Regions from separate parts of the Streptomyces sp. NPDC044571 genome, predicted to be linked through region 1. Evidence: riboswitches for the same ligand, from Rfam matches in the RefSeq annotation. Region 1 holds a riboswitch; each other region holds the start of a gene.

What was found. A riboswitch is a leader RNA that binds a small molecule or an ion and turns the genes downstream of it on or off. The one in region 1 is predicted to bind cyclic di-AMP.
Positions count from the first base shown of each region.
Region 2: it holds a riboswitch for cyclic di-AMP, as region 1 does, so the genes downstream of both, AB0B01_RS08010 (M23 family metallopeptidase) here and AB0B01_RS12880 (LysM peptidoglycan-binding domain-containing M23 family metallopeptidase) in region 1, are expected to answer to the same signal.
Region 3: it holds a riboswitch for cyclic di-AMP, as region 1 does, so the genes downstream of both, AB0B01_RS15775 (transglycosylase family protein) here and AB0B01_RS12880 (LysM peptidoglycan-binding domain-containing M23 family metallopeptidase) in region 1, are expected to answer to the same signal.

Region 1 covers NZ_JBEZBN010000019.1:55,647-58,830, reverse strand. The annotation lists gene AB0B01_RS12885 (SGNH/GDSL hydrolase family protein) at 1-143, opposite strand, end outside; gene AB0B01_RS12880 (LysM peptidoglycan-binding domain-containing M23 family metallopeptidase) at 311-1,267, opposite strand; cyclic di-AMP (ydaO/yuaA leader) riboswitch at 1,272-1,478, opposite strand; gene AB0B01_RS12875 (tyrosine-protein phosphatase) at 1,757-2,563, shown strand; gene AB0B01_RS12870 (SRPBCC family protein) at 2,727-3,062, shown strand.
Region 2 covers NZ_JBEZBN010000010.1:101,044-104,227, reverse strand. The annotation lists gene AB0B01_RS08020 (pitrilysin family protein) at 1-241, shown strand, start outside; gene AB0B01_RS08015 (pitrilysin family protein) at 262-1,629, shown strand; cyclic di-AMP (ydaO/yuaA leader) riboswitch at 1,814-1,972, shown strand; gene AB0B01_RS08010 (M23 family metallopeptidase) at 1,986-2,780, shown strand; gene AB0B01_RS08005 (GntR family transcriptional regulator) at 2,995-3,184, shown strand, end outside.
Region 3 covers NZ_JBEZBN010000025.1:26,468-29,651, forward strand. The annotation lists gene AB0B01_RS15770 (transglycosylase family protein) at 1-718, shown strand, start outside; cyclic di-AMP (ydaO/yuaA leader) riboswitch at 1,001-1,169, shown strand; gene AB0B01_RS15775 (transglycosylase family protein) at 1,172-1,867, shown strand; gene eno (phosphopyruvate hydratase) at 2,123-3,184, shown strand, end outside.

The DNA.
Region 1 (3,184 bases):
TGATCGGCCAGGAGGACGGCCAGCCGGTCCGCCCAGCCGACGAAGCTCCCCCCGGGTCCCGGATCCCCCACGCCCTCGGTGAAGCTGTCCCCGATCGCCGCGTACGAGCCGATGGTCTTGAGTGTCGTCGTCGTCGCTGCCACGAGGCCTTATCCTCCACCTCGGCGCGTGACTTACGCCACCGTAGGCAGGGGTTGACGGACCGTGATCTATACCACGAGGCGGGTGCGGAATAACAGCGCGTGAGGCCGGGACCCCCCTCGGGCCCCGGCCTCACGCGGATCTGGACGCCCCCCGGCCTCGGGAGGTGTCAGATGCTGACGCCCTTGGAGCGGAGGTAGGCCAGCGGGTCGACGTCCGAGCCGTAGGACGGGCCGGTGCGGATCTCGAAGTGCAGGTGCGGGCCCGTCGAGTTGCCGGTGGAGCCGGAGAGGCCGATCTGCTGCCCGGCGGCCACGCTCTGGCCGACCGAGACGGACAGCTGCGACAGGTGGCCGTACTGGGAGTACTTGCCGTCCTCGTGCCGGATGACGACCTCGTTGCCGTACGCGCCGCCCCATCCGGCGGAGACCACGGTGCCGGCGCCGACCGCCTTGACGGAGGTGCCGGAGCTCGCGACGAAGTCGACACCGGTGTGGTAGCCGCTGGACCACATGGCGCCGGGCGTCTTGTACTGGGTGGAGATCCCGCCGCCGACCGGGGCGACGAAGCCGGCGGCGGTGGCCGTCCGGCTCTTCGCGGCAGGTGCCGGCGCGGCCTCGGCCGCGGCCTGCGGAGCCTGGGCCTTCGCCTTGGGCGCCGGGGCCTGCTTCTCGGCGGGGGCCTGCTTCTCGGCCGGGGCCTGACTCTGGACCGGGGCCTGCTTGCGGGCGGGGCCGTGCGGGGCAGCCGCGGCCTCGGCGCCGAGGGTCAGCTTGAGGCCGGGGTGGATCAGGGACGGGTCGGCGCCGACGGCCTCGCGGTTGTCGGCGTACAGCTGCTGCCAGCCGCCCGCGAGGTGGCGCTCCGCGGCGATCTTGGAGAGATGGTCGCCGGGCACCACGGTGTAGACGGTCGGAGCGGCGGCGGGAGCGGCCTGGAGCGCGGCCGGAGCCTGGGGGGCCTGCACGGGAGCGGCGAGGGGAGCCGCGGCCGGGGCGCCGGCCGCCTGGGCGCCGGAGGCACCCATCAGCGGCAGGGCGAGGGCCGCGCCGCCGGTGCCGGCAACGGCGAAACCACGCGCGAGGGAGCGGGACTTGGGACGGCGGTGCTTACCCTTTGCAGGCATGGCGAATTCCTCTCCGTCGCCTGCGAGGTGAGCTGTCGGGTTCGGACTGGAGATGTCCGGCCGGACAGGAACAGCACCTGTACGGCTTCACCCCGAGCTGTCCGGAAGAAAGATCCGGAGCAGCGGCTTACCTGGTTCCCCCGCTCCTGCCGCGCGCGTGAATAGTCGGGTGCGGTTCCCGGATGGCGGCAGGATTCGGCGGTCCATCCGGATCGGGGCGAACCTAATCCAGCCGGACCGTACGGAACAAGCCATGAATTACCCATCAGTTTCCCGGCAGTGGGGGATCGGCGGAATTCCGGTCACCCTGCGTCCATTCCACGGCGGCAACAACCCTCCCCACAGGGCAATTCGAGAACCGCGATCAGGCACGCACGGTCACCGTATGATCTGGCTCACGGGCGGGGACGCGATCTACCCTTCTGTACAGGCAGGTTGCGTCCAAGTGGTCCAAATTCGGACATCCGCGACGATACGGAGGAGAATTCCGTGACCCAGCAGATACCCCACACCCCACCGGTGGAACCTGAGCTGGTCGGAGTGCGCAACTTCCGCGACGTGGGTGGCCTGCCGACCACCGACGGGCGCAGGATCAAGCCGGGACGACTGTTCCGAAGCGGACATTTGGCACATGCCACCGAAAAGGACACGGAATTCCTCGCCTCGCTGGGCCTGCACACCATCTTCGACTTCCGCAACGACGCGGACCACGCCCTGGAGGGCCTCGACGTCGAGCTGCCGGGCGTCCGCAACGTCAACATCCCCCTGTCCGATCCAGCCGACGGGCGGGAGTTCTGGACGATGGTCCGCGAAGGCGGTCTCGACCAGCTCCGCGCCCTCCTCGGTGACGGGAAGGGCGCCGCCCGGATGACCGCCTCGTACCGCTCGATGGTCAGGAACCGCACCGGCGAGCACAGCCGGGTCGTGCACGCCCTCGCCGACGCGAGCGTCCCGGCCCTCATGCACTGCGCGGCCGGGAAGGACCGGGCGGGGCTGTCGATCGCCGTCACCCTGCTCGCGCTGGGCGTGGACCGGGAGGCCATCACCGCGGACTACATGGAGTCGAACGCCCCGCACCGCCGCTACCGGATGCGCCGCGCGGGCGAGCCGTCCGAGGCCCACTCCCCCGAGGTGGTGGAACTGATCACCCCGCTCTTCGAGGCCCGTGCGGAGTACCTCACCGCCGCCTTCGACACCATCGACGATCACTGGGGCGGCCTCGACCGCTATCTGGCCGAGGGCCTCCGGCTCACGCCCGCGACCCTCACCCGCCTGCGCGAGCACCTGCTCGACTAGGTCGCGTCGTCCGGCACCCGTCGGCCCTGACCCGCGCATCGCGGGGCAGGGCCGACGCGCAGGGCCGACGGGCGGCCCCGACGGGCGGCGGCGAACCGGCGGAATGAACAGGGCAGTTGCCCGGTTGGCGTCTTCGGCAAGATCATCCGACGAGGGAGCCGAAGTGACCCGCATCGCCTTCACCCTGCCCGTCAACGGAGACGACGACACGGCCGAGCCCCGCCTGACCCGGGAGGACGTCTGGGCCGGGCTGGTGGCCAAGGCCGCCGATCCGCTGCCGTACGTCTGCGCCATCACCGAGTGCACCGTGCTGTCCCGCGGCCCGCAGGGCCTGGTCCGTGAGGTCGTGCTGGGCGGCGACCGCTTCCGCGAGGACGTGGTCTTCGACAGCGGTCGGCGGGTGGCCTTCCACCGCGCCGACGACAGGGCCGTGTGGACCGTCAACAACGACATCGGCGAGGACGACCGCGGCAGGCTCGCGCTCACCTTCAGCGGCTAGTACGCCGACGAGCTCCCGCCGGAGGAGGCCGAGCGCCGGCGCACGGCCATGGCCGAGGCCGTCGCCCACACGGTGGCCGTGATCCGCCGCGCCAAGGCGTCTGACCGCCCTACCCTCCCCCA
Region 2 (3,184 bases), on a different contig from region 1:
GGTGCTGTTCGGCGACCCGCAGCTCGCCCTGACCGCCGTCCAACGCGTCCTCGACATCACCCCCGAGGAGGTGCAGGCCGTGGCCGCGGCCCGACTGCGCCCCGACAACCGCGCGGTGCTGGTGTACGAGCCGCTCGCGGCCGACGAGGCCGACGAGGCCGACGAGGCCGACGAGGCCTACGAGGCCGGCGGCTCCGCGGCGACCGAGACCGAGAACGAGAACGAGGGGGCGGAGCAGTGAGCGACACCGCAGCCGTCACGATGACCTTCCACCCGCAGCCGCAGGCCGGGCAGCCCAAGCCGTGGGCCTTCCCCGCCCCCGAGCGCGGTGCGCTGCCGAGCGGCCTGACGGTGCTGCGCTGCCACCGGCCCGGCCAGAAGGTGATCGCGGTCGAGGTCAACCTCGCCGCCCCGCTGGACGCCGAGCCGCAGGGCCTGGACGGGGTGGCGACCATCATGGCCCGCGCGCTGTCCGAGGGCACCGACAAGCACTCCGCCGAGGAGTTCGCGGCCGAGCTGGAGCGCTGCGGCGCCACGCTCGACGCACATGCCGACCACCCCGGCCTGCGCCTCTCGCTGGAGGTCCCGGCCTCCCGGCTGGCGAAGGCGCTCGGTCTGCTCGCCGATGCCCTGCGCGCGCCGGCTTTCGCCGACAGCGAGGTCGACCGGCTGGTGCGCAACCGGCTCGACGAGATCCCGCACGAGCTGGCCAACCCGCAGCGCCGCGCCGCCAAGGAGCTGTCCCGGCAGCTCTTCCCGGCCTCCCTGCGGATGTCGAGGCCCCGCCAGGGCACCGAGGAGACGGTCGCCCGGATCGACTCCGCGGCCGTACGCGCCTTCTACGAGGCCCACGTACGCCCCGCCACCGCCACCGCGGTGGTCGTCGGCGACCTGACCGGAATCGACCTGGACGCCGTCCTCGCCGACACGCTGGGCGCCTGGACCGGCAACACCGCGGCCCCGCACCCGGTGCCCCCGGTGACCGCCGACGACACCGGCCGCGTGATCATCGTGGACCGGCCCGGCGCGGTCCAGACGCAGCTGCTCATCGGCCGGATCGGGCCGGACCGTCACGACCGGGTCTGGGCGGCGCAGGTGCTCGGCACGTACTGCCTGGGCGGCACCCTCACCTCCCGCCTGGACAAGGTGCTGCGCGAGGAGAAGGGCTACACCTACGGCGTGCGCGCCTTCGGCCAGGTGCTGCGCTCCACCGCCGACGGCAAGGGCGCCTCGATGCTCGCCATCAGCGGCTCGGTGGACACGCCCAACACCGGCCCGGCGCTGGACGACCTCTGGAAGGTGCTGCGCACCCTCGCCGAGGGCGGCCTCACCGACGCCGAACGGGACGTGGCCGTACAGAACTTGGTGGGGGTGGCCCCGCTGAAGTTCGAGACGGCGGCGGCCGTCGCGGGCACCCTGGCCGACCAGGTCGAGCAGGAGCTTCCGGACGACTACCAGGCGCAGTTGTACGCCCAGCTGGCCGAAACCGGCACGGTGGAGGCGACTTCGGCGGTCCTGGCGGCCTTCCCGGTGGACCGCCTGGTCACGGTGCTGGTCGGTGATGCGGCGCAGATCGAGGAGCCGGTGCGCGCCCTCGGGATCGGCGAGGTGACCGTCGTCGGCAACTGACCGACACTTCCGGGGCTCCGGCGGGCTTGTCCGCCGGAGCCCTTTTTGTCTGTTTGGCGGAGAGCGGGCTCGTATGGGCTGTGGCGTACGCAACAAAAGAGCGCGTCTGTTTGGCGATTGACTGATGATCCGCCTAGCGTCGGGCGTGCTGTCCGTCAGTTGTACGCGCCGCACCCGCGGCACCGGGCAGCGATCGCCGAGTCCCCGTCAGGCGCGAGCCTGGGGAGCCGGGGACCCACATGCGTCCCTGGGGTGAATCGGACCGCCTCGCCAGAGGGGGCCCGTAGGAGACCTTCCTGCTCCGAACCCGTCAGCTAACCCGGTAGGCGAGAAGGAAGGAAAGGATCAGCCCCTTCATGGCGTTTGGCAGTCGTGCCGCCGGTAAGCACCGTGGTTCCAGCCGTCTGAGCCGCAAGACCGCCGGTTACGCCGGCATCGCCGCCCTCGCCACCACCGGTGTCGTGGGCTCCCTGGCCGGACCGGCGTTCGCCGCCTCGGACAAGACCCCCTCGATGGAGGACACCGGCCTGAACGCCGTGGTCACCGCCGAGGACCTCGCGGGCGAGATCGAGGCCCAGGCCGAGGCGCAGCAGAACGCGGCCGATGCCGCCGCCGCCAAGGCGAAGGCCGAGGCCGACGCCAAGGCCCGGGCCGCCGAGGCCAAGCAGAAGGCCGAGGAGAAGGCCAAGGCGGAGCGCGAGGCCGCGGAGCGTGCGGCCCGCGAGGAGGAGCGCAAGCGCCTCAACACCTTCGTCTCCCCGCTCGACGAGTCGTACATCAGCACCCAGTACCACGCGGGTGGCGGCATGTGGTCCTCCGGCAGCCACACCGGCATCGACTTCCACGCGGCCTCCGGCACCTCGGTGCACGCGGTGGGCTTCGGCACCGTGGTCGAGGCCGGCTGGGGCGGCGCCTACGGCAACAACGTCGTCATCAAGCACAACGACGGCACGTACACCCAGTACGGCCACATGTCCTCGCTGAGCGTCTCCGTCGGCGAGCAGGTCACCCCGGGCCAGCAGATCGGCCTGTCGGGCTCCACCGGCAACTCCAGCGGTCCGCACCTGCACTTCGAGGCCCGTACCGGCGCCAAGTACGGCTCGGACATCGACCCGGTCGCCTACCTGCGCCAGCACGGCGTCGACGTCTGACGGACGGGCCGGGCCTGCAACGCCCGCCTGCCGCGCACCACATCCTTTCGCAGACCCCGGCTCACGAGCCGGGGTCTTGGCGTTGTGGCCATAAATATCCGGGGAATTTCTGCCCGTGCTCGGAAAATATCGCGTGTTGCAATAGAGTCGCAGTGCGGCCCACAAGGCCGCGCCAAAATGGCGTCGGCAGTCGGAAATAGGCGGAGGTCCGGTCTTGCGTATTCCTGCGCACGCGGTATGCACAGCGATCCGCGACGACATCGTCTCCGGGGTGTTCGAGCCGGGCGGCAGACTGACCGAGGAGGTCCTCGCCCGCCGCTACGGGGTCTCCCGCGTCCCGGTCCGCGAAGCGCTGCGCACCCTGGAGTCGGAGGGCTTCGTCACCACCCGGCGGCACGCCGGCG
Region 3 (3,184 bases), on a different contig from region 1:
GGTGCTGGCCTCCCAGGGCCCCGAAGCCTGGCAGCTGTGCGCCGCCGGGGCCGGGCTGACCCAGCAGTCGCCCGCCGCCGCGGTGGACCCGGGTACGCCCGGCACCCACGGGCCGATCGCCCCCACGCCCTCCCGCCCGGACGACGCCGTCCCGGCCGGCGGTTCCGGCGCGCCCGCCACGGACTTCGGGGCGCCGACCCCGACCCCGGACCCCTCGTTCACGCTCCCCGCGGCGCCGCTCGCGCCCTCCAGCGGACTGCCCGTCATGCCGGCGCCGGACGACCCCACCACGATCCCGGTGTTCCCGGGCGACCCGACGACGAGCCCCGTGGTCCCCGCGCCGACGGCCCCGACGCTGCCGTCCGACCCGACGAGCCCCGCGCCCCCGACCGACCCGGCGAGCCCCACGCTGCCCGCCCCGGTCGACCCGAGCGCCCCTGCGGCACCCGGCGCCCCGGGCGCCTCCACCGACCCGGCGGGCACCGGAGATGCCTCCGCCACCGGCAAGCACCGTGGTGCCCCCGCTCAGGAGACCCCGGCCGCTCCTGATGCCGCGTCGGAGCCCACGTACACGGTCAAGTCGGGCGACAGCCTGGCGACCATCGCGGATGCCAAGGGAGTCAAGGGCGGGTGGAGCGCGCTCTACCAGGCCAATGAGCAGGTCATCGGCGAGGACGCCAACCTGATCAAGCCCGGCCAGAATCTGGATCTAAGTTAGCAATAAGGGCAGTTCGGGCGCCCGGAAGGCGCTGAATGTCGGTTATCGGCAAGTGAGACATGCGTCTCTTCCGGTCAACTGGTGTGTCACGCCCTGCGCCTTCCGCAAACCCCGTCCTCACCTGCGCAAACACCCGTAAGAGGGGCGCAAGTAGGGGCCGTTTCTCCCCGATGCCGCGCGTTGAACATCGGGGAGGGACCTGTCTACCTTCTGAACCGCCCGCCATCGCGGGCCCCTTCGACCGCATCGCCGAATCCTGCCGGCGGACGGGGGGAACAGTCGTCGCGTCAAGCGCCGAAGGCAGGAGCGGGGGACCCAAGGTAGGTGCCGGGCCCGGCCATTGAGAGATGGTCAGGGAACGGCTTGGGGTGAAGCCGCGCGCCAGTCGCGCGGCCGGGCAACATCGGCCCGAACCCGACAGCTCACCTCGTAGGCGTCGGTGAGGAGAACTCCATGCTGCTTTCCGGCAAGGGCAAGCACCGCCGCGCCTCCAAGGCCGCACGCATCGTCACGCTCGCCGGCGTCGCCGGCGTCGCCGTCGCGGCACCCCTGATGGCAGCCGGCTCGGCCAGTGCCGCGACCGCCTCCGAGTGGGACCGCGTCGCGCAGTGCGAGTCCGGCGGCAACTGGGCCATCAACACGGGCAACGGCTACTACGGCGGCCTGCAGTTCTCGTCCTCCACCTGGGCCGCGTACGGCGGCAAGGCGTACGCCGCGCAGGCAAACCAGGCCTCCAAGGCGCAGCAGATAGCCATCGCCGAGAAGGTCCTCAAGGGTCAGGGCAAGGGTGCCTGGCCGTCCTGCGGCGTCGGCCTGTCGAACTCTTCCTACACCGGTGGTGGGACCGACACCCCGAAGAAGACGGAGCAGAAGACCCAGCCGCAGAAGACCCAGCCGCAGAAGACGCAGCCGAAGAAGACCGAGCCGAAGCGCGCCGAGGCGCCGACCACCCGCTCCGAGCGCTCCGAGGCCCCGGCCGCCGCTCCGGCCGGCACCGGCTCGTACGAGGTCAAGGCCGGCGACACCCTCAGCACCATCGCCGAGGCCAACGGCGTCAAGGGCGGCTGGGAGAAGCTCTTCGAGCTGAACAAGGAGACGGTCAAGGACGCCGACCTGATCTTCCCGGGGCAGAAGCTGAAGCTCAGCTGACCCCCGCACGCACTCCCCGCCGCCCGGCGCGTCTCCGCACGCGCCGGGCGGCGGCACGTGCAGGTCGTGATCAAGGCCGTGATCAAGGCCGTGATCAGGGTCCCTATGTCCCGGAAGCGGGGTATTCGGGCCCTTTTTCGTCCCAGGAGCCGGGCGGTCGGGCGGCCCAGTGCCCGGAGCCGGTTAGGCTCTAGTCGGCAGGGCCGTCCCGCGGCCTCCCGCCACCGCACATCCAGCGTCACATCCCAGAAGGAGATGCTCGTGCCGTCCATCGACGTCGTCGTAGCCCGGGAAATCCTGGACTCCCGAGGCAACCCCACGGTCGAGGTCGAGGTGGGCCTCGACGATGGCAGCACCGGCCGTGCTGCAGTTCCGTCCGGCGCCTCCACCGGTGCCTTCGAGGCCATCGAGCTCCGCGACGGTGACCCCAACCGCTACATGGGCAAGGGTGTCGAGAAGGCCGTCCTCGCGGTCATCGAGCAGATCGGCCCGGAGCTCGTCGGCTACGACGCCACCGAGCAGCGTCTGATCGACCAGGCCATGTTCGACCTGGACGCCACCGACAACAAGGGCTCGCTCGGCGCCAACGCCATCCTCGGCGTCTCCCTCGCCGTCGCGCACGCCGCGTCCGAGGCCTCCGACCTCCCCCTCTTCCGCTACCTCGGCGGCCCGAACGCGCACCTGCTGCCCGTTCCGATGATGAACATCCTCAACGGTGGGTCGCACGCCGACTCCAACGTGGACATCCAGGAGTTCATGATCGCCCCGATCGGCGCGGAGTCCTTCTCCGAGGCACTGCGCTGGGGCGCGGAGGTCTACCACACCCTCAAGAAGGTCCTCCACACCAAGGGCCTCTCCACCGGCCTGGGCGACGAGGGCGGCTTCGCCCCGAACCTGGAGTCCAACCGCGCCGCGCTCGACCTCATCGTCGAGGCCATCAAGCAGGCCGGCTACACCCCGGGCAAGGACATCGCGCTGGCGCTCGACGTCGCCGCGTCCGAGTTCTACAAGGACGGCAAGTACGAGTTCGAGGGCCAGTCCCGCTCGGCCGCCGAGATGACCGAGTACTACGAGGAGCTCGTCGCGGCGTACCCGCTCGTCTCCATCGAGGACCCGCTGTTCGAGGACGACTGGGCCGGCTGGAAGACCGTCACCGACCGCCTCGGCTCCAAGGTCCAGATCGTCGGCGACGACCTGTTCGTCACCAACCCGGAGCGCCTGGCCCGCGGTATCGAGGAGGGCTCCGCGAACGCCCTGCTCGTGAAGGTGAACCAGATCGGTTCGCTGACCGAGACCCTCGACGCCGTCGAGATGGCC